Regions from separate parts of the Microbacterium sp. HJ5 genome, predicted to be linked through region 1. Evidence: predicted binding sites of a transcription regulator. Region 1 holds the regulator's gene; the other holds the start of a gene.

What was found. Region 1 encodes HspR, which represses chaperone genes until heat shock. Its sites were predicted from a motif close to AAGTTGAGTCNNNNNGACTCAACTT; they were not measured.
Region 2: OB08_RS00120 (Hsp20/alpha crystallin family protein) is a predicted target of HspR. The motif match lies at 5,072-5,096, and genes of this name have one in related genera.

Annotation. Positions count from the first base shown of each region.
Region 1 covers NZ_JSYE01000009.1:18,462-26,231, forward strand. Annotated here, with positions in the region: gene OB08_RS03850 (M14 family metallopeptidase) at 1-1,042, shown strand, start outside; gene dnaK (molecular chaperone DnaK) at 1,291-3,162, shown strand; gene OB08_RS03860 (nucleotide exchange factor GrpE) at 3,165-3,761, shown strand; gene OB08_RS03865 (DnaJ C-terminal domain-containing protein) at 3,770-4,765, shown strand; gene OB08_RS03870 (heat shock protein transcriptional repressor HspR) at 4,795-5,280, shown strand; gene OB08_RS03875 (DUF2252 domain-containing protein) at 5,334-6,731, opposite strand; gene OB08_RS03880 (AI-2E family transporter) at 6,823-7,770, shown strand, end outside.
Region 2 covers NZ_JSYE01000001.1:12,929-20,698, forward strand. Annotated here, with positions in the region: gene OB08_RS00080 (alpha/beta fold hydrolase) at 1-124, opposite strand, end outside; gene OB08_RS00085 (hypothetical protein) at 242-403, opposite strand; gene OB08_RS00090 (hypothetical protein) at 561-1,214, shown strand; gene OB08_RS00095 (GlsB/YeaQ/YmgE family stress response membrane protein) at 1,300-1,581, opposite strand; gene OB08_RS00100 (hypothetical protein) at 1,743-1,925, opposite strand; gene OB08_RS00105 (VOC family protein) at 2,070-2,435, shown strand; gene OB08_RS00110 (alpha/beta fold hydrolase) at 2,474-3,271, shown strand; gene OB08_RS00115 (L-serine ammonia-lyase, iron-sulfur-dependent, subunit alpha) at 3,401-5,017, shown strand; gene OB08_RS00120 (Hsp20/alpha crystallin family protein) at 5,133-5,588, shown strand; gene OB08_RS00125 (low temperature requirement protein A) at 5,711-6,904, opposite strand; gene OB08_RS00130 (TetR/AcrR family transcriptional regulator) at 6,980-7,588, shown strand; gene OB08_RS00135 (DUF4287 domain-containing protein) at 7,608-7,770, shown strand, end outside.

The sequences.
Region 1 (7,770 bases):
GGCACCCGACGAGCAGTGCGTCGTCTCGTCGGACATCTTCTCGGACTGCCTCATCCTGGCGGACGACTTCACGCAGTACTGGCTGGGTGCCTACGACCGCTCGATCATCAGCGGCAGCGGCGTCGTCGGCGTGGATGAGCCGCTCACCGGCCTGGAGGCCCTGTTCGGCGGTCCGGCGGTCGAGGACAACCCGCTCGACGAGGCGGGGGCGTTCACCGCGACGAGCGACGTGCTCCCCGTCGACGAGTTCCCGCAGTTCGAGAGCTGGCCCGCAGCGGAGTACACGGACCCGTCCGGTCCGTTCGTCCCGGTGGAGGGGGAGTGGGCCGCGTTCGCCGGTCACGTCGACGAGGGCTACCTGCGGCTGGGTCGCACGTTCGACGTCCCCGACGTCGCCGACGGCGAGTCCGTCACCTTCGACGCGCAGCTGTCCTACGCGACGGAGGGCGGCTACGACCATGTGATCCTCGAGGTCCGGCCGGTCGGCACGGACGAGTGGACGACGCTGCCCGACCTGGGCGACGCGACGAGCTCCGCCCCGTCGGCGGAGTGCGAGGCGGGCTACTACGTCGACATGCACCCGCAGCTGGAGCACTATCTGACGGTCGGCGATCCGTGCCTCTCGACCGGCACCATCGGCGAGTGGAACTCCTTCACCGGATTCTCCGGCGGGTGGATCCCGGTCTCGTTCGACCTCAGCGCCTACGAGGGCGAGGAGATCGAGCTCGTGCTGAGCTACGTCACCGATCCGTTCACGGGCGACACGGGAGCCATCGTCGACGACACCCGCTTCACGGTCTCCGGCTCCGAGGTCGAGGCGGAGGGCTTCGAGTCCGGATTCGGCGACTGGACGGTGCTCGGCGCGCCGGAGTCGAGCCCCGGCAACGGCGGCGACTGGGAGCGCGTCTCTGTCGGCGGGCCCTACTACGGCGCGACGGCGACGCCCGACAGCGTGCTGTTCGGCTTCGGTCTCGAGCAGCTCTCCACCGACGCCGAGCGCGCCGCGGTGGTCGCGCGCCTGCTCGACCACTTCGAGGGCTGACGCGGGCATGCGACGCAGGGGCGGCGATCGATCGGGATCGCCGCCCCGACGTCGCGCCCCGACGTCGCGCCCGATTCGGGGCCGCGAAAGAAGTTGACACGGGTCGACTCAACTTCATTTGACACGCTCGCACACCCCGGGTAGCCTTGAGTCATCGCGACTCAACCTCGTCGTCGAGTCGCCTCCAGACTTCCCATCACCCCCCAGGGTCGAGGCATCCGCCCCGCCCGCGAGAAGGAGAGATACACATGGCACGTGCTGTCGGAATCGACCTCGGTACGACCAACTCGGTCGTCAGCGTCCTCGAAGGCGGCGAGCCGAAGGTCATCGCCAACGCCGAGGGCTTCCGCACGACCCCCTCGGTCGTGGCCTTCACGAAGGACGGCGAGGTGCTCGTCGGCGAGACCGCCAAGCGCCAGGCCGTCACCAACGTCGACCGCACCGTCTCGTCGGTCAAGCGCCACATGGGCACCGACTGGAGCTTCGACGTCGACGGCAAGAAGTGGACGCCGCAGGAGATCTCCGCGCGCATCCTCCAGAAGCTCAAGCGCGACGCCGAGCAGTATCTCGGCGACACGGTGACGGATGCCGTCATCACGGTTCCCGCGTACTTCAACGACGCCGAGCGCCAGGCCACGAAGGAGGCGGGCGAGATCGCCGGCCTCAACGTCCTGCGCATCATCAACGAGCCCACCGCGGCGGCGCTCGCCTACGGCCTCGACAAGGGCAAGGAGGACGAGCTCATCCTCGTCTTCGACCTCGGTGGCGGAACGTTCGACGTGTCGCTGCTCGAGGTGGGCAAGGACGACGACTTCTCGACCATCCAGGTTCGCGCCACTGCGGGCGACAACCGCCTCGGCGGCGACGACTGGGACCAGCGTCTCGTCGACTACTTCATCAAGCAGTTCAAGGACACCACCGGCGTCGAGGTCTCGGGCGACAAGATCGCCCTGCAGCGCCTCAAGGAGGCCGCTGAGCAGGCCAAGAAGGAGCTCTCGTCCTCCACGAGCACGAGCGTCAATCTTCCCTACCTCTCGCTGACCGACTCCGGCCCCGTGTCGCTGTCCGAGACCATCACGCGTGCCAAGTTCGAGGACCTCACCAAGGACCTCCTCGACCGCACGAAGAAGCCCTTCGAGGACGTCATCCGCGAGGCGGGCATCAAGGTGGCCGACATCGACCACGTCGTGCTCGTCGGCGGGTCGACCCGCATGCCCGCCGTGAGCGAGCTCGTGCAGCGCGAGGCCGGCAAGGAGCCCAACAAGGGCGTGAACCCGGACGAGGTCGTCGCCGTCGGCGCCGCCCTGCAGGCCGGTGTCCTCAAGGGCGAGCGCAAGGACGTCCTGCTCATCGACGTGACCCCCCTGAGCCTCGGCATCGAGACCAAGGGCGGGATCATGACGAAGCTCATCGAGCGCAACACGGCCATCCCGACCAAGCGCTCGGAGACCTTCACGACCGCCGACGACAACCAGCCGTCCGTCGCGATCCAGGTGTTCCAGGGTGAGCGCGAGTTCACGCGCGACAACAAGCCGCTCGGCACCTTCGAGCTCACCGGCATCGCGCCCGCTCCGCGCGGCATCCCGCAGATCGAGGTCACCTTCGATCTCGACGCCAACGGCATCGTGCACGTGTCCGCGAAGGACAAGGGCACCGGCAAGGAGCAGTCGATGACCATCACCGGCGGCTCGTCGCTGCCGAAGGAGGACATCGAGCGCATGGTGCGCGAGGCCGAGGAGCACGCCGCCGACGACAAGAAGCGCCGCGAGTCGGCCGAGGTCCGCAACCAGGCCGAGACGCTCTCCTACTCGATCGAGAAGCTCATCAAGGAGAATGACGACAAGCTGCCCGAAGACGTCAAGACCGAGGTCCAGGCCGATGTCGACGCTCTCAAGACGGCGCTCGCCGGCGACGACGACGACGCGGTGAAGACGGCTTTCGACAAGCTCAACCAGAGCCAGGGCAAGCTCGGCGAGGCCATCTACGCCTCGAACCAGTCGGCGCAGTCGGCTCCCGACGCGTCGGGCGAGCAGCCCGCCGAGGGCGACGCCGGCCAGGCCGGCGCCGACGAGGACGTCGTCGACGCCGAGGTCATCGACGACGAGGACGAGAAGAAGTAACCATGACCGACAAGGACTTCGAAGAGCCCCAGGGCGCCGAGGTCCCCGGCGGCGAGGACCCGGAAGCGCAGGCTTCCGGGTCCGACCCGCAGGAGGGCCAGGACGACGAGCTGACCATCGACGACATCCTCGGTGCGAAGCAGAACGCGGATGCCGCGGCCGAGGACGCGGTGATCGCCGACCTCGAGTCGCAGCTGCTCAACGACCTGAAGCGTCTGCAGGCCGAGTACGCGAACTACCGCCGCCGCACCGAGGAGCAGCGCGAGATCGAGGTCGAGCGCGCTCAGGGCGCGGTCGCCAAGGGCCTCCTGCCCGTACTCGACGACCTCGACCGCGCCGACAAGCACGGCGATCTCGAAGAGGGCACGCCGTTCGCCGCGATCGCCGACAAGCTGCGCGGCGTCGCCGAGCGCATCGGCCTCACGACCTACGGCGCTGCGGGCGAGCTGTTCGACCCCCAGCACCACGAGGCGATCTTCCAGGCTCCGACCGCGGGCGTCGAGGCGCCGACGATCCTCGAGGTCGTCGAGGTGGGCTACCGCCTCGGCTCCGTCGAGCTCCGCCCGGCGAAGGTCGTCGTCGCGGTGCCGGCCGAGTAGGGGAATCCATGGCCAGTCAGGACTGGTTCGACAAGGACTTCTACGCGACCCTCGGCGTGTCGAAGGACGTCAGCGACGCCGATCTCAAGAAGACGTATCGCAAGCTCGCCCGCAAGTACCACCCCGATTCCAATCAGGGCGACGCGAAGGCCGAGGCGAAGTTCAAAGAGGTCAGCGAGGCGTATTCGGTGCTCTCCGACGCCGAGCAGCGCAAGGAGTACGACCAGATCCGGGCGATGGGCTCCGGCGCCCGCTTCACGGCGGGCGGTCAGGGCGGCAACGGCGGGTTCGAAGACGTCTTCAGCATGTTCAACCAGAGTCGCGGCGGCAGCCGCTACCAGGCTGAGGACTTCGACGACATCTTCTCGATGTTCAACCAACAGCAGGGCGGCGGCTTCGGCACCGGCCGGTTCGGCCAGTCGACCGGCGGCTACCGCGGCTACGGCGGTCCGACGCGGGGTGCCGATGTCACCGCGCGGACGACCATCGACTTCCTCACTGCGACCAAGGGCGAGACCATCACGCTCCAGGGCGAGGACGGGAAGCCGTTCAAGGTGAAGATCCCCGCGGGCGTCTCCGACGGGCAGAAGATCCGGCTGCGCGGCCGCGGCCGTCCGTCGCCCGACGGCGGCGAGGCCGGCGACATCGTCGTGCAGGTCGCGGTGCGTCCCCACCCGGTCTTCACGCGCGACGGCCTGAACCTGCGGGTGACGATCCCGGTGACGTTCACCGAGGCGGCGCTGGGAGCGACCATCGAGGTGCCGACGCTCGGCGGCGACCCGGTCAAGCTCCGCGTCGCCCCCGGCACACCGTCCGGCCGCGTGCTGCGGGTCAAGGGCCGGGGGGTGGAGACCGCGAAGGGCGTCGGCGACCTCCTCGCCGAGGTGCAGGTCGCCGTGCCGTCGCACCTCGACGACGCGGCGCGCGAGGCCCTCGAGCGCTATCACGAGCTCGAGCCGAAGGAGAACCCGCGCTCCGACCTCATGGCGAAGGCGCGCGGCTGAGAGGATAGGGCGCGAGGAGGGTGATCCGGATGGGCGAGCAGCACGACATCGACGACGACGCGCCGATCTTCGCGATCGCCGTGGCCGCCGAGCTGTCGGGCATGCATCCCCAGACCCTCCGTCAGTACGACCGGCTCGGTCTGGTCGTGCCCGCCCGCACCCCGGGCGGCTCCCGCCGCTACTCGCTGCGCCACGTCGCCCAGCTCCGCGAGGTGGCGCGCATGTCGTCCGACGGCATCGGCCTCCCCGCGATCGCGCGCATCCTCGAGCTCGAAGACCGCGTGCGCGAGCTGCACGGCCGGGTGCGCGACCTCGAGGAGCGCGTGCGCACCGAGCTGGAGCGCCGGCCGGGCGCCCGCGTCTTCGCCGCCGGCGCGACGGGCTCCGTCGTGACCCTCCGCTCGGGCACGCGGGTGCGCCGGGCGACCGAGCTCGTGGTGTGGCGTCCGCGTCATCAGCTCGAGCGCGGCGACGAGGGGCCGGATGCCCCGCCCAGCCGTCCCGGCAACGGCTGAGCCGCGGCATCCCACTCCCCGGACTCACAGCCCGGGCGCGCGCGGTCCCCAGGTCAGGACGCGTCGACCCCGCGATGCGTGCGGAACAGCTCCCAGTCCGCGCGGGAGAGGTCGGCATAGGCGTACGACCACTCCAGGATCGCCTCGCCGGCGACCCGCCCGCCGCCGACGTAGCCGGCGACCACCGAGGCGTTCGGCGACTGCCCGTGGGCGCGTGCGAGGGTCGTGGCACAGGCATCCGCGTACCAGCCGAAGGCGGAGTCCTCGAGCGTGTCGACGTCGAACCCGCCCTTCTTGTCGTGGAACTGCCGCACGTAGAACGAACGCACCGGGCCGTCGACGGACGGACCCGTGAGGTGCCCGAGGAACGGATCGGACACGGCCTGCAGGATGCGCTGCATCGCGACGACGCGGCCGCCCTCACCGCTGCGCTCGATGAACCGGCCCACCGCCTCGGGCTGTTGGACCTGACCGTACTCGATCAGCACGCTCTGGGCGGCCTCCTTGGCCTGCAGGATCAGCGCGTTCCCGTCGCCGTCGGCCATCGACACGAGGTAGCAGCGGGTGCCGACGCTGCCGACGCCCACGACGCGCCGTGCGATGTCGGTCACGTGGTACTTCTGCAGCAGGACGCGGATGTCGATGTTGGCCGACTGCTGGTACTCGCCCACGAACTCGTTGATGCGCAGCTCGATGCGCGGGTCGACGTGCGTCATCGTGGGCGGCTGCTCGATGAACACGAGGCGACCGTTCTCGTCGACGTGCGTCAGCTTGCGCACAGCCCGCACAGCGGTGCGCTTCTCGGCGTCCTTCACGGCCTTGCGCAGCGCCTCCTGCGACTCGGGGTCGACGGAGTCCGAGCCGGCGTCGGCGTCGAAGTGGTCGTAGTAGCGCTTGAGAGGACTGCGCTTGGCGCCGCTGCCCAGGGCCCGCGCGTACGTGCGGACCGCGCCGAGCGCGGCATCCCTCACCACCCCCTCGTCGCGCGAGGTCGACTGACCGGCGATGACGATGCTGGTCACGAGACGTTTGACGTCCCACTCCCACGGCGCCCACGCCGACTCGTCGAAGTCGTTGAGGTCGAACACGAGCGTGCGCTGCGGTGAGGCGAACAGGCCGAAGTTCGACACGTGCGCGTCGCCGCACGACCCGACCGTCAGGCCGCTGCTCGGCGAGCGCGCGAGGTCGGCGGCCATGAGCGCGGCCGTGCCCCGGTAGAACGCGAACGCGCTCTCGGCCATCCGCTGCGTGCGGATCGGCACGAGCTCGGGCACGCGCGTCGAATCCTGCCGGTCGAGGATGCCCATCGGGTCGCGCTCACCGTCGGGGAGGACGGCGAGGGACTCGCGCGGAGCCGACTCGCGCGCTGCGCGGCCCTCCGCGAGGTGGTCCTGAAGGGTGGGCGGAGCCGACCAGGTCTCCGCCAGCGGTCGCGCATCTGTCGCTGACATGTGGACAGTGTGGCATCGCGCGGCGGCGCGCGGGGGTGAGTTCGAGGATGAAATCCGGCGCGGCCGACCGCCCGCTGGATACCCTGGCCGCGTGACCCGCGCCGCAGCCCCGCCCCCGCCCCCGGCGCTGTCGCCGAGCCTCCGCACGCTGATCGGCCTGGCCGCCGCCGCGGTGGTCCTCGCCGGGGTCTACTTCGCGCGCGAGATCGTCGGCCCGCTCGCCCTGGCGATCGTGCTCGTGGTGATCTGCGAGCCGGTCCGGCGGCCGCTCGAGCGGCGCGGCTGGCCGCGCTGGACGGGGACGACGGCGGTCATCGTCGTCGCCTACCTCGTGCTGGTCGTCATGGGGGCGCTGCTATGGCTCGCCGGGAGGCAGTTCGCGGCGCTGGTGGGCGAGTTCGCCGACCAGCTGCAGGCGAGCGTGCAGAGCGTGCTCTCGTGGCTCCAGTCCGCGGGCCTCGACGACCAGGCGGCGGATGCTGCGGCCTCCGTCCTCGATCCCGAGACGCTCGTGGGGCTCGCCTCGAGCCTCGGCGGCACCGTCCTGGGCATCGCGACGGCCCTCTTCTTCGTCTTCGCGTACATCATCTTCATGGCCGCCGACGCGGCGCGCTACCGCGACGCCCGCCGCGTCTTCGGGGCTGCGAAGGCGCCCGTGCTCGCGCGCATCCGCCACCTCAACTCGGGGGTGCGGCGCTACTACGTCGTCAACGCGAGCTTCGGTGCGATCGTCGCGATCATCGACGGTTTCGCGCTGCTGTGGCTCGGTGTTCCCGCTCCGCTGGTGTGGGCGATCCTCGCCTTCGTCACGAACTTCATCCCCAACATCGGCTTCGTGCTCGGACTGGTGCCCCCGGCTGTGCTGGCCTTCGTGGTGGGCGGCTGGCCGCTCCTGCTCGCGGTCATCGCGATCTACTGCGTCGTCAACGTCGTGCTGCAGGTGCTCGTGCAGCCGAAGTTCGTCAGCGACGCCGTCGACTTGAGCCTCACGCTGAGCTTCTTCTCGGTCATCTTCTGGACGTTCATCATCGGTCCGCTC
Region 2 (7,770 bases), on a different contig from region 1:
CGCTCGCGAGACCCGCGCCGTCGGAGGCGACCGAGAACGCGCCCCCGAGGATCACGACGGCGGGTCCGTCGCCGACCTGCTCGAACGCGATGGTGGTGCCGTCGGCTGAAGTGGTGGTTTCCATGCCGTCACGAAAGCACGGGTCCCGGACACTCTCAAGGCCGGGGTGTGCGTACGCATCGCCCAGGTACGTCGCCTGCTCGGGCGGGCGCGTCGCGTCGCGGCATCCGTTCCCCGGCCCTCAGGCCTGATCGTCCTCCTCCGGTTCGAACGTCGACTGCTCACCGGTGTGCCCGGCGGCGACGCCGTCGGGGTCGTCCGGGATGGTTCCGTCCTCCCCGAGCCCGCCGGGCTTGGGCGTGCCGTCGTCGGGCCGGCTCGATCGCTCGGTGCTGCGCTCCATGTCGGTGCTCCTCTCGCCGTTCCCGGCACCGTACGACCGTCGCGCCGGTTCCGCGCACGGGTTGACAGCGCCGCGACGGCGTGCGGGCAGAGCGGACTTTCCACAGAACGGCCTCTCTGACCCACCGGAGCCGGAGCATACCTGCCATCATCTGCCCATGACGGTGCTCGAGGATGAGATCGCGACAGACACCCCGACGCCCTCGGCACCGCGCCGCCGGGTGGGATGGCGCGCGACGGTGATCGCGCTGGCGGGTCTGGCGGCGGCGGGTTGCGTGGCCTGGCAACTGGTGGCGGGTGCTGCGCTGGGCGGCGTGACCGTCCTCTACGACGCCCAGCCGATCACCTGCACCGGTGCCGAAGTCGGGGTCATGCCCGCTGCGATTCACGACGAGTTCCTGTCGCAGGTGGTCCAGCTGAAGCACGGGGCGAGGTGCGAATTGCGGATCCAGGTGATGAACGACGGCTGGGCCGAGGTGCAGATCGACGCGGTCACGCTGCGGATGCTGGCTGCGGGCAACGCGACCGACCTCGAGGTGCCGTTCGTCAACCCCAATGGGAGCGCGGGTGTCGTGGAAGGCCAGGATGTGGTGTTCGCACTCCAGGGCCCGTTGGTCGTGGGCGCCGGCGAGCTGCAGACGTTGGAGGCGCCGCTCGTCTACGGCGGCGACCCGCATCACATGGAGTGCACGAGCACGAGCTGGTCGATTCCGGCCGTCACGGTCTCGTCGCACGGACAGACCCGCGTGCTCGAGCCGCCTGCCCACTCGGCGTTCGCGTTCCTGTTCGGCGACGTCGAGGAGTGCGGCTGACAAGGCGAGAGGCCCCCCTCGACCGCATGGTCGCGAGAGGCCCCCCGCCCGCGTCAGCGCCAGGTGCCGACCGGGAAACTGCGGGTCAGCGCGTGCGTGCGCTGCCGCGTCGGGCGAAGAACACGTAGAGGCCGAGCACGATGATCGCGCCGATGATCGAGCCGATGATGCCGGCCGGCTGCAGGAACCCGCCGTTCGGATCGCTGCCGAACAGCAGGAATCCGAGGAAGCCGCCCACGAACGAGCCGACGATTCCGAGCACGATGGTCATCAAGATGCCCATGCTCTGCTTGCCGGGGATGATCGCCCGGGCGATGAGACCGGCGATGAGGCCGATGATGATGAGGCCGAGAATTGTCCAGAGCATGATTTCCTCCTCCATTGCGAGTGCCCGGGGGGCGGGCACTCATGGTGCGTCCGTCACGCTAACAACCACCCACTCGACAGGCCCCTGCCCCTACCCCTCGCACCGTTCAGCCGCTAATATCCGCGCCGACAGCTGTCGGTGACCGTACCGAGGAGGGCGGTTCAGTCCCTCGAGCGGTGCACGCCGCTGTCCCGGCGCTGAATCGTCACGGGCACCGCGACGGCGGCCGAGATGCACAGCACGCCGGCGATGAAGATCAGCCCGGGAAGAGTGGGCGACGCGAACGAGACGCCCACGAGGTACATGCCGCCGAGCAGCAGGATGGCGTACAGGGCGAAGAGCATGGTCGTCTCCGATCGTCGAGGTGAACGGCTCCTTCCTACGCGGATCCTGGTGACGGGCGATCGGGGGTTGACTTTCGTCGTCGGGCCGAGGGGACCTGCGGATCGTGCTGGCGGGGCGGAGGCGCGGGCGTGAGAATGTGCGGCATGAGACTCGTCCAGATCGCCCAGCACGCCGACGACCCCGACCGTGCCGCCGACTTCTACACGGTGCTGCTCGACGCGACCCCCACGGCGCGGTTCGACCCGCCGGGGCTGGTCTTCTTCGACCTCGACGGCGTGCGTCTGCTGCTCGATCGCAACGCCCCGTCGTCGCTGATCTACCTCCACGTCGACAACGTGCACGAGACGCTCGAGCGCCTGGACGGCGTCGTCGACGTCGCCACGCCGCCGCACGTGATCTTCGCGCACGAGGACGACCGCCTCGGGCCGCGCGGGCACGAGGAGTGGCAGACGTTCATCAAGGACTCCGAAGGCAACCTCGTCGGGCTCGTCGCCTTCCAGCGCGCGTGACCGCGACGCGGCATCCGCTCACGCGCGAGAATGGGCGGGTGGATGCCCCGTTCCCCGCCCTCACCGAGATGCCCGCTCCGCAGTTCGTCATGTCGGCGGAGGGTCATCGCATCGCGACCTACTCGTGGGGCGACGACGACGCGCCGGCCGTGCTGTGCGTGCACGGCTTCGCGTCGAGCTGCCGCGACAACTGGGTGAGCACCGGTTGGGTGCGCGACCTCACGCGCGCCGGGTTCCGCGTGCTGGGCGTCGACCAGCGCGGTCATGGCGCCAGCGACAAGCCGCACGAGCCGGAGGCGTACGGCATGGAGGCGCTCACGGCCGACCTCATCGCCGTGCTCGACACCTACCTCCTCGGGTCCGTGCTCTACGCCGGCTACTCGCTCGGAGCCCGCGTGGGATGGCAGCTCTCGGTGAACGCACCCGAGCACGTCGAGCGCGCGGTGCTCGGCGGCATCCCGGACGGCCGCCCGCTCGCCCGCCTGCAGATCGAGCAGGCGCGCGCGTACGCCGAGCACGGCACTCCCGTCGAGGACCAGGTCACCCGCAACTACGTCACGCTGGCCGAACGCGTGGCCGGCAACGATCTGCGGGCGCTCGTCGCGCTCGCCGAGGGCATGCGCCTGGGCGACGCCGACCCCGATCCCGCGCGTCCGCCGCAGCAGAAGGTGCTGTTCGCGACCGGCTCGGAGGACGCCATCCTCGAACGCTCGCGCCGTCTGGCCGAGGCGACGCCGCACGGCGAGTTCGTCGAGCTGCCCGACCGCCACCACTTCAACGCGCCGGGTTCGCGGGTCTTCCGGGCGTCGGCCGTCGAGTTCTTCACGCAGCGCTGACCGCTCCGCGGGGCACGTGCGACGCGGCGGGGCAGTCTGCCACGGGTCAGGCGTCGGCGACCGGCATCCTGCTCATCTCGATGTGATCACGGTGCGCAGTCTGCAGCCGCGACGGCGTAGCCTGGAGGGGTGAGCGCCTACGTCTCGGCGTTCGAGCTGTTCTCCATCGGTGTAGGACCCTCGAGCTCCCACACGGTCGGTCCCATGCGGGCCGCCCTCGACTTCGTCGTCCGTCTGCGCGAGCAGGGTCTCCTCGGCTCCGTCGCACGCGTGACGTGCACCCTCTACGGTTCGCTCGGGGCGACCGGCATCGGACACGGCACCCCGGATGCGATCGTCGCCGGCCTCATGGGCCTCGAGCCCGAGACCGTCGACCCCGACGCGGTCCGCTCCGCCTGGAGCGCGTGGCCCGAGGGTCGTGTGCTGCCGCTCGCCGGCAGCCACGCGATCGCCTTCGCCAAGGACGACGTGATCTTCGAGCCGCGAACGCGACTTCCCGGGCACCCGAACGCCATGACCCTCGAGGCATGGTCGACGTCCCATGCGTCGAGGGCGATGAAGATCGGGAAGGATGCCGCGTCCGCCGCGGTGCGCGAAACCGGCGCCGCCTATGCGCTCGGCGCCGCGCCGACCGCGCAGGCGGTCGAGGTCGCCGGCGACGACGGCCTCGTCCTGCGCGAGACGTACTACTCGGTGGGCGGCGGCTTCATCCGCCGCGACGGCGAGCCTCCGCGTGTGCGGGCGGCGAGCTTTCCACTCGACTATCGCTCGGCAGAGGAGCTCCTGGCGCTGTGCGACGAGCACGGCCTGACGATCGCCGAGCTCGCGCGCATCAACGAGGAGGCGCTGCGCGACGACGAGCACATCGCCGCCGGCCTCGACGCCATCTGGGACGCCATGTCCGGCTGCGTCGAAGCGGGTCTTCACGCCGACGGGGTCCTGCCGGGCATCCTCAAGGTGAAGCGTCGCGCGGGCTCGATCCGCGAACAGCTCGTCGACGCCGAGGCCGACGGTCGCCGCGAGCTCCCAGGCGAGTGGCTGGGCGCGTTCGCGCTCGCCGTCAACGAGGAGAACGCGTCGGGCGGGCGCGTCGTGACGGCGCCGACCAACGGCGCGGCCGGCATCGTCCCCGCCGTGGCCATGTACTGGTGGAGATTCCTCGCCGACTCCGGGCTGGGCGCGGGCAACGCCGTCACCCCGTACGGCGAGCTCGTCGGCAGCGCCCTGCTCGGCTACGACGGGCATGCGACCCCGCCGGAGGAGGCGGCCGCGTGGGACGACCTCACCGTCGCCGAGGCGAACCGGCGGCGCGGCATCCGTCGCTTCCTGCTCACCGCGACCGCGCTGGGGTCGCTCTTCAAGGCGAACGCCTCGATCTCGGGCGCCGAGGGCGGCTGTCAGGCCGAGGTCGGCTCGGCGTGCGCGATGGCGGCGGGCGGGCTCACCGCCGTGATGGGCGGGACGAACCGGCAGATCGAGAACGCGGCGGAGATCGCGATGGAGCACCACCTCGGCCTCACGTGCGACCCGGTCGGCGGGCTCGTGCAGATCCCATGCATCGAGCGCAACGCGATCGCGGCGTCGACGGCGGTGACGGCCGCGCGCCTCGCGCTCCGCGGCGACGGCTCGCACTACGTTTCGCTCGACGCCGTCGTCGAGACCATGCGTCAGACGGGCATCGACATGTCGCACAAGTACAAGGAGACGAGCGAGGGCGGTCTCGCCGTCAACGTCATCGAGTGCTGACCCTGAGTCGGTGAAGTCGTTGGCACTCTCGGTATGAGAGTGCTAATCTGATCACAGTTGAGTCGAGTCGACTCAACTCTTGATCAATCGACACATCGCACAGAAGGAGCACACAATGGCAACCTACGACCCGTTCCGCGACTTCGACCGCTTCGCGTCGAGCCTGCTGGATGCCCGCCGCGGTCCACGGCGCATGCCGATGGACCTCTATCGCGACGGCGACCACTACGTGCTGACCGCCGACATGCCGGGCATCGACCCCGGCTCGGTCGACATCGACGTCGACGGCCAGCTGCTGACGATCCGCGCCGAGCGCTCGCTCACCACGGGTGAGGGCGTGAAGTGGATCACGCGCGAGCGCGAAGCGGTGAGCTTCCTGCGCCAGCTCAACCTCGGGCAGGGCATCGACACCGAGCGCATCACGGCGGACTACAGCAACGGCGTGCTGAGCGTCACGATCCCGGTGAGCGAGAAGGCCAAGCCCCGCAAGATCGAAGTGCGGTCGGATGCCGGTGCGCAGACGATCACCGCGCAGGAGACCCGCGACGAACCGCAGCCCATCGAGCAGTGACGACCGGCTGAGACGCCCGACGCCCCGCATCCTCAGTGATGCGGGGCGTCTCTCGTTCCGACCCTTCGTCTCACCCGCCGGATCGCGAGCGGCTCACCCTCGGGCTCCGACGCCCAGCAGCTTCAGCCGCCGCTGCGGCGCCCGCGCCGCACCCGCTCGAGCGTCTCGCCCGCGGCGACGAGAGCGAGGAGCGCCGACGCGAGCACGGAGAGCGTCAGTGCGTCCAGCGGCACGAGGGTCGCGGCGACGCCTATCAGCACCGCCAGTGCGATCGCGCCCGCCACCTGGCTCCGCGCCCACCGCTTCTCGAGGACCCAGCGGAACAGCGTCGTGCCGATGAGGAAGAGAAGCGGGCCGCCGAGCACGCCGAGCGCCGGAGCGAGTCCGTGCTCGTGCGGATGCGACAGCGCCTCCTTGTCGCCGACGCTGAGCATCACGACGCCGCCGATGATCGCGAGGTGGATCCACGTGTACGCGGTGCGGGCGAGCCGGCCGGGCTCGTCCGACGCGTCGATCGCCTCCGAGCCGATGCGCTCACCGTGGTCGAAGTAGATCCACCAGCATGCCGCCGCCGCGACGAAGGCCGCGCTCATGGCGATGATCGTGTCGGCGGACGACTCCTTCGCGACGAACGCGAAGCCGGAGACCAGGAGGCCCTCGCCGAGGGCGATGAGCACGAAGAGCGCGGTGCGCTCGGCGATGTGGGGGCCGGACAGGTCCCACGCGCCGATGAGCACGCGGCCGCGGCCGGGGACCGGGAACCCCAAAGCGGTGCCGAGCAGCTCGAGGCCGAGCGCCGCGATCCAGAGGGGCAGCTGCCACGGGAGGGGGAGCAGGGCGCCGACGATCCACAGCACGCCGCCGGCGACGGTCCAGACGAGCACCAGTGCGAAGTCGCGGGCGACGGGCCGGTCATGCCGTGCCGTCGCCCACACGATGAACCCGGTGCGCCCCACCTGCAGGACGACGTACGCGACGGCGAAGGCCCAGGCCCGCTCGCCGAACGCCTCGGCGATGGCGACGCTCATGACGAGCGCCACGAACGCCAGAGCGATCACGGCGCCGCGCACGGGAAGGGTCACCGGGTCGAGCCAGTTCGTGACCCACGTCGTCGAGACCCACGCCCACCACAGCGCGCAGACCATGATGACGCCCTCGAGCACGCCGAGACCGGTCTGGTTCTCGTACAGGTACGTCGACAGCTGGGTCAGCGCGAAGACGAAGACGAGGTCGAAGAACAGCTCGACGTAGGTCACGCGGTCGGTGCGCGGCGAGTCGACGGGCCGCATCACGTCGCGGCTCATCCCGAAGGGCATGCCTCATCCTGGCACCACGGGTCGCGAAGCGGGGCGGCGATGTCGTCGCCGTGCCCGCAGTCGTAGGCTGTGCGCGTGGTGGAGTACGTCGTGCCCGCGCCGAAGCGGCGCCGCGGCCGGCCGCGCGCGGGCGAGTCCGACGCGCGCGAGCGGATCCTGGCGGCGGCCATCGACGAGTTCGGCGAGGCGGGCTACGACGGTGCGACGATCCGCGGGATCGCCGCGCGCGCCGGCGTGGACTCCGCCCTGGTCCACCACCACTTCGGCACGAAGGCCGACCTCTTCGGTGAGACCGTCGGTGCGCCGATGCGACCCGACCTCGCGATCCCCGAGATCCTCGCCGGCCCGCGGGATGAGGTCGGCGAACGGATCGTCCGGTACGTCCTCGACGCGTGGGAGCAGCCCGACGTGCGCCGGCGCGGCGTCGTGCTGCTGCGCCACGCGATCGGCAACAAGCTCACCACGCCGCTCCTCGCCGGCTTCCTCTCTCGTGAGCTCCTCGCGCGCATCGCGCGCTCCCTCGAGGTGCCCGACGCCGAGCTGCGGGCCGCGCTCGCAGCGTCGCAGGTGGCGGGCATACTGATCGCGCGGTACGTTCTGCGGCTGCCGGCGCTGTCCGAGGCATCCGTCGACGACATCGTCGGGCGGGTCGGACCGACGCTGCAGCGCTATCTGTATGACTGATCACCAGCGAGAGGACCCCATGACCTTCCAGGCATATCTCGACAACATCGAGGACAAGACGGGGCTGACTCCGCGACAGTTCGTCGACCTCGCCTCCCAGAAGGGGTTCGGTCCGGGTAGCAAAGCGGGCGAGATCGTCGCCTGGCTCGGCGAGGACTACGGCCTAGGGCGCGGTCATGCGA